DNA from 2 places in the Bacillus paralicheniformis genome. Region 1 is predicted to be linked to the other one. Evidence: predicted binding sites of a transcription regulator. Region 1 holds the regulator's gene; the other holds the start of a gene.
What was found. Region 1 encodes Rex, which represses fermentation and respiration genes when NADH is low (regulators of the CRP and FNR family bind a similar motif). Its sites were predicted from a motif close to TTGTGAAATATTTCACAA; they were not measured.
Positions count from the first base shown of each region.

Region 2: the regulator Rex is predicted to act here: its motif matches at 2,024-2,041, upstream of CP943_RS10700 (YwiC-like family protein).

Region 1 covers NZ_CP023665.1:692,831-696,303, reverse strand. Annotated here, with positions in the region: gene CP943_RS03575 (CPBP family intramembrane glutamic endopeptidase) at 1-439, shown strand, start outside; gene CP943_RS03570 (YdiK family protein) at 439-630, shown strand; gene tatC (twin-arginine translocase subunit TatC) at 675-1,451, opposite strand; gene CP943_RS03560 (twin-arginine translocase TatA/TatE family subunit) at 1,458-1,631, opposite strand; gene CP943_RS03555 (redox-sensing transcriptional repressor Rex) at 1,670-2,314, opposite strand; gene moaC (cyclic pyranopterin monophosphate synthase MoaC) at 2,318-2,824, opposite strand; gene CP943_RS03545 (ABC-F family ATP-binding cassette domain-containing protein) at 2,971-3,473, shown strand, end outside.
Region 2 covers NZ_CP023665.1:2,069,776-2,073,248, reverse strand. Annotated here, with positions in the region: gene CP943_RS10710 (nitrate/nitrite transporter) at 1-319, shown strand, start outside; gene CP943_RS10705 (fumarate/nitrate reduction transcriptional regulator Fnr) at 467-1,180, shown strand; gene CP943_RS10700 (YwiC-like family protein) at 1,226-1,948, opposite strand; gene CP943_RS10695 (cyclic nucleotide-binding domain-containing protein) at 2,098-2,565, shown strand; gene CP943_RS10690 (TIGR04053 family radical SAM/SPASM domain-containing protein) at 2,678-3,473, shown strand, end outside.

The DNA of each region.
Region 1 (3,473 bases):
AATTGCCGCTTCGATCGAAATGTACTTGTTCGGGGTCAACCCGGAATCGGAAAATACGCAGCGGATCATGGAAATCATCACCGCATTGCCGCTGATGGTGTTTGTCTCTTCTGTATTCGGACCGATTCTTGAAGAAATCATTTTCAGAAAGATCATTTTCGGTGCAATCTATGAGAAAACGAATTTTTTCATTGCCGCTTTGTTCAGTTCGGTGCTCTTCTCGGTCGTCCATTTAGATTTCAGCCATCTGCTCATATATACAGCAATGGGATTCACATTCGCCTTTTTATATGTCAGAACCAACCGGATTATCGTGCCTATTTTCGCCCATGTCGCCATGAATACGCTCGTCGTCTTACTGCAGACATTCCGGGAGCCTATTGAAGAATATTTGAAACACGTCGAGAAAATGCAAATGATTATTGGAGGATTTCTATGATGAGAAGCCCTAAATTCTGGGGAGCGATTTATTTATTAACGGGTGTGCTGTTTACATATCTGGCGGCAACCTCGCCCGGAAGCATGTGGTCTTTTTACACGATCCTGCTGATGCTTTTCGCAGCCTATAATATCAGCATTTCCTTTAAAATGTTCGCCCTGGCCGGCAAGATGAAACGAAAAGATCAATAGCCTTTTTTGTGAAGGAAAAGAGCCATTCTGAAAAAGAATGGCTCTTATTTTGTATGGTCGTTCAAAAACGCTTGATTTTCCTCTTGAATCATTGTTTTTTGCGCCTGCCTGTAGGATATTCTTGAAATCACGATACTGATTTCATAAAGAATGAGCAATGGCACTGAGACCATTAAATGCGACAAAAGCTCAGGCGGTGTAATGAGCGCCGCGATGACGAACAACACAAAATATGCGTATTTTCTGATTTTCGCCAAAAACATCGGCGTCACGAGGCCGAGCCTTGTGATAAACATGATGACCACAGGCATCTGAAACAATAAGCCAAAAGGAAGCGTCAACTGAAGCAGAAACTGAAAATATTCGTGTATTCCGATGACCTGGTTGACATTCAGATCATCTGAGACTCTCGTCATAAAGTCCACGACAAACGGAAATAAAATAAAGTAAGAAAAGGCAATGCCGCCTAAAAAAAGAATAATCGATATCGGAATATAGCTGAGCGTCACTTTTCGTTCTTTTTCATACAGCCCCGGGCTAATGAAAGCCCACAGCTGGTATAAAACAAGCGGCGAAGTCAAGACGGCGCCGATGATGAAAGCGAACTGCACGTACACAAATAAAGGATCGGTCAGCTTGAACGCGTTGAGCGTCAGCAGCTTCGCTTCATCCGTCTGCTGCAGATAGATAATCAGCGGCTTTGCCAATAAAAAGCCTGCCACAACAAATAAAACAAAAAAGAAAAAAGTGATCACAAGCCGTCTGCGTAGTTCTGTGATATGTTCTATCAGCGACATTTCTCTTTCCTTCATAAATGTCATCCTATCCTACTGATCTTCTTTCTTTTTATCGGAATCGTCGTCAGCCAAACCTTTTGTCGCATTCTTAAACTCCCTCAGCGTGTTTCCCGCTGCTCTTCCCAGCTCGGGAAGTTTTTTCGGGCCGAATATCAAAAGCGCCACCACGACAATTAAAATAAAGCTTCCAGGACCGATTGGCATAAAGCCTGCCCCCTTTCCTTTATTTTTCGTTTTCCGTTTTACTTTTCCTGCATTGAATAATGTTTCATGAAATACACCAGCGACTGAAGTTCAACCGCCAAATCTATATGATGAATGCGAATGTGTTCCGGCACATTCAAGCGGGCCGGCGTGAAATTAAGAATGCCTTTAATGCCAAGCTCCACCAGCCTGTCTGTAATCGACTGTGCGGCTTGAGCCGGTACCGTCAAAATGGCGACGGGGATATCATCCGTCATATGCTCTTCAAGTCTATTCAGATCATAGACGGGAACACCGCCGACCTCGGTTCCGATTTTTTCCTCATTGATGTCAAACGCCATGGCGATTTTTGTATTATTATTTTTGATAAAATTGTAATGGAGAAAGGCTGTCCCCAAATTCCCCACGCCAATGAGCGTTACGTTCGTCATTTCATCCTGATCAAGCGTCTTTCTGAAAAAGGACAGCAAATAATTGACATTGTAGCCGTATCCTTTTTTTCCGAGCGCGCCGAAGTACGAGAAGTCCCTGCGGATGGTCGCAGAATCGACTTTGACGGCATCGCTCAGCTCAGCGGAAGATACACGCTGTTTTCCGGATGCATGAAGGTTTTTTAAAAAACGATAATATAATGGCAACCGTTTCGCTGTCGCTTGCGGAATTTTTGAATGATCCATGTTCATAAACTAATCCTCCATGTCTACATCAGCTTTTTCCCTTTTATAGTCACCGTTTTTCCCGCCTGTCTTTTCGAGAAGAAAGGTCGGTCCTATCACCATTCCCTTATCCGCCGCTTTGCACATGTCATATACGGTCAGCGCACATACGGAGACCGAAGTTAACGCTTCCATTTCCACACCTGTGCTCCCTTTGGTCTTCACTTTAGATTGAATATGCAGGATGCTCTTCTGTTCTTTCTCCTCCCAGCGAAAGGCGATGTCGACTCCTTTCAGAGCGATCGGATGGCACATCGGGATGATGGCGGATGTCTGTTTTGCGGCCATGATTCCGGCCACTTGCGCCACCGACAATACATCGCCTTTTCCGATTTCCCGGTTTTTGATTTTTTCATGTACTGTTCGATTCATAGACACGCTTGAAACAGCCGCAGCTGTGCGTACTGAAGCTTCCTTTTCGCTTATATCAACCATCTTGGCTCTGCCTTGTTCATTAAAATGTGTAAACTCATTCATGTTCTGAACTCTCCTTATAACGATCATACACTATTTTTTTCATTCTGTCTTTTTCTTTGGCTAAAATCTTCCAGACTTCACTTAATTGTTTGCTGACTGCGCAGTGATAGGCTACACTTAAAATAGCAGACAAGAGGTGAAAGATCATGATGATTTTACAAGTGAACCAACTTTCAAAATCGTTTGGAGCCGATACGATTTTAACGAATATAAAACTCGAAGTCAGATCTCGGGACCGGATTGCGATCGTCGGACGCAACGGCGCCGGAAAATCGACTCTTCTAAAGATTATCGCAGGAAAACTTTCATATGAAAAGGGGGACATCATCAAGCCGAAAGATTTGACGATGGGCTACCTTGACCAGCATTCCGGCCTCGATTCCAAGCTGACGCTCAAAGAGGAATTGCTGTCGGTATTTGATTTTCTGAAAAAAATGGAACAAGAAATGCGCGCGATCGAGGAAAAGATGGCGCAGGCCGGACCGGACATGCTTGAATCATTGATGAAGACGTATGACAGGCTTCAGCAGGAGTTCAAGGACAAAGGCGGCTACCAATATGAGGCAGAGGTCAGATCCGTCATGCACGGGCTCGGCTTTGCGGGATTTGACGACTCCGTCCGCGTCCAGGACTTAAGCGGAGGTCAAAA
Region 2 (3,473 bases), 1.4 Mb from region 1:
CAGCCTCGGACTTTACGGATTTGGGGTATTAACCGTTGCCGTGTGCGCCGGTCTTGGAAACGGGATCATCTTTAAGCTTGTGCCGCTTTATTTTTCAAATCAGGCCGGCATCGTCAATGGGATTGTATCAGCGATGGGCGGCTTGGGAGGATTCTTCCCGCCACTCATCCTGTCAAGCGTTTTTCAGGCAACCGGCCATTATGCGATCGGATTCATGGCGCTGTCAGAAGCAGCCCTTGCCAGCTTTGTGATCGTGGTCTGGATGTATTTTCAGGAAGTGAGCAAAACATCGACCAAAACGAAGACGAACCATTTATAAACCTTTCCTGCAAAAGGAGCCTTGAGCTGATGTGCTCAGGCTCTTTTTTTGGGACTTTATTCATAAGTTCACAATATTGTTTATATTTAAAAGGTCACTCAGCCTTATTTAACGTTAAAATAAGAACTGCTAAAGGGGTGACGCTCAATGAATATTTCTGTTAGAAAATCAGACACAGATTTGCTCTCAGACGATCTGCATCACTTGCTGGAATCAATCAGTACACGACGAAAAATCAGGCAGGACACATTCCTTTTTCAAGAAGGGATGGATGCGGAGGAACTGTATCTTATTCAGTCGGGACTTGTCCAAATCGGCAAATTGACGTCCGATGGCAAAGAACTGACACTCAGAATGTGCAAAAAAAATGATATTGTCGGGGAGCTTACGCTTTTTACAGAAGATGCGAAATATATGCTGAGCGCAAAGATCCTCTCTGATGGCGAAGTGTTGGTCATCAATAAAGATAAGCTTGAAAAAGAACTCATACAAAACGGTGCACTGACGTTTGAGTTTATGAAATGGATGAGCACGCATTTGCGAAAGATTCAATCGAAAATCCGCGACCTTTTGCTGAATGGTAAAAAAGGCGCGCTCTACTCCACCTTGATCCGTCTCGCAAACAGCTACGGCATCACAAGAAGCGACGGGATTCTCATCAATATTGTGCTGACGAACCAGGATCTGGCGAAATTCTGTGCCGCCGCAAGGGAGAGCATCAACCGCATGCTGAGCGACCTCCGGAAGAACGGTGTCATTTCAATTGAGGACTCGGGAAAAATCGTCATTCATCAGCTCAACTATTTAAAACGCGAAATCGACTGTGAAAACTGCCCGCTCGACATCTGCAATATCGACTGAAAAAACGAAAACAAACAAGGACATGAAGCACAGTGTCCTTGTTTTTTACGTTTGCAGCAGAAAAACGATCAACACGGCCATAAAGAAACAGGCATTCACCAGCTCTGAGATTCCGATTGTCTTAATCGACAGTTTCCTTCCATGTAAAAACCACGCTCTGAAACTGCTCGGCACTACACCAAGCACGGCCCATCCTGCCCCCGCGGCCAGCGAGATGAACGGCAGGAATATGTGGTATCCCCATGAATAAAGTTTAAACCGATTGTTTTTCTTTTCGCGGATCATCGACTTGACATAAAAGGCGCTCCCTGTGAAAAACAAAGCGGACTGGATAAAAACAAACAATGCTTCACCATCAAGCTTCCCCGCTCCCATCCAGAAGCTCGCAAGCCCGCCCGCGCTGAAAACAAGGATTGCCGCAATATCATTTAAAAGCGCCCTGTCGTTGTTTCTTTTCGCATAATAAAGATTGATGAGAAAGAGCGGAAACATCGGCAGCCCGAGAAAAACGAGCCGCGGCTCCAGCCAGACCGAAATAAGCAGGAAAACGACGGCCGGAATGCCGTAGATGAGAACCCATTTTTGGTAGTAAACGATATTTTTCTTCTTCACCATCATCGTAGCCGGAAATGCCGCAAGATATAGAAACAGCCATCCGCAGAACAGCGGAATATGCTTTACATCCGCGCCCCCGGCGAACATGCCGAGAACAAACGGGATGACAAGCATCGCCCAGGCGCCGTGCTGCTTCGGTATGAACACTTTCATCACGCATCCTCCCTTCTTTTCTATTACATTATAAAAGTTTCGTCTTTTTTACACAGTGACATTTTGCATACAGGCGTGTGAAATAAATCACTGCGCCCTCCAGCCCGGCGCTTTATACTAAATGCTAATATATAGAAGGAGGATATACCATGGACCGGTTTGACTACTTATTGTTTCTGAAAAATCTTCCTATGTTTCTCGGGGTACCCCTTCCGATCATCAAAAGGCTGCTGAAAAACGGGAAGGTGATCGATATCCAGCCATCTCAGCATTCGCGATCGTTCCTTCATTCGCAATCCGTCTATTTTGTTTTAAAAGGGGAAGTTCATTTTTCTGACAGAAGACTTCCAGAAGAATCCCGAACGATCGCCGAGTGGGAAAAAGGCGATGTTTTCCCTATTGATCAAAAAGGCGAACCTTTCGTATCTCCGTTTATTTCAGTCAACACTGCCGCAGAAACCGCCGTACTTGAAATTCCATTTCATACTTTCAAAAAAATGATGACTTATAACCGCCAATTACAGACGAACTTTCTCATGCTGCTTCAGCAGAATTTGTATTTTTCCTACCAGCTTTTTTTGCGTTACCTCAACTCCTCCGCAGAAGACGACGCGTGAGAAGGGCCTCCCCCTTCTTTCCCTTCCTTTTCTAAATGTGATCTACTTAACTTTTTTTCTTTTTCATTTCCGCTACGATACACATGAATGCAAACGAAAGGACAGATGAAAGATGATACATTGCGATTTCGACAAGTCTCCGTTTATCGTCATTTGGGAGCTGACAAGAGCGTGCGAGCTCAAGTGCCTTCATTGCCGGGCATCGGCTCAAAATAAACGCGATCCGCGGGAGCTCACCCTGAAAGAAGGAAAAGATTTAATCGATCAAATTCATGCGATGGACAATCCCCTCCTCGTGCTGACAGGGGGTGACCCTTTAATGAGAGACGACGTATTCGCCATTATTGAGTATGCCGTCCAAAAAGGGGTTCGCGTCTCTATGACCCCGAGTGCCACGCCGAATGTTACAAGAGAAGCGATTCAATCAGCAAAAGAAATCGGCTTATCCCGATGGGCGTTCAGCTTGGACGGGCCAACCCGAGAGATTCATGATCATTTTCGAGGAACGGACGGTTCCTTTGACCTGACCATGAAGGCCATACGCTACATTCATGAATGCCATCTGCCTCTGCAGATTAATACCGTTATATCCGCTTATAACATCGATTACCTGGATGAAATGGCAAAGCTGATCGAAGAATTGAACTGTGTATTATGGAGTGTATTTTTTCTCGTCCCGACAGGCCGCGCGAAGCGGGAAGATATGATTTCGCCGGTGGACCATGAAAAAGTCTTTCTTTGGCTCAGCCGTTTGGCAAAAGAAGCGCCTTTTGACATCAAAACGACAGCAGCCCAGCACTACCGACGGGTCGTTATTCAACAAAAAATGCGGGAAGCGAAAGACCCCAACATGAAAATCCGCTATGAACACGCATTGCAGAAAGGGAAAATGGATGCGATCGGCGGAT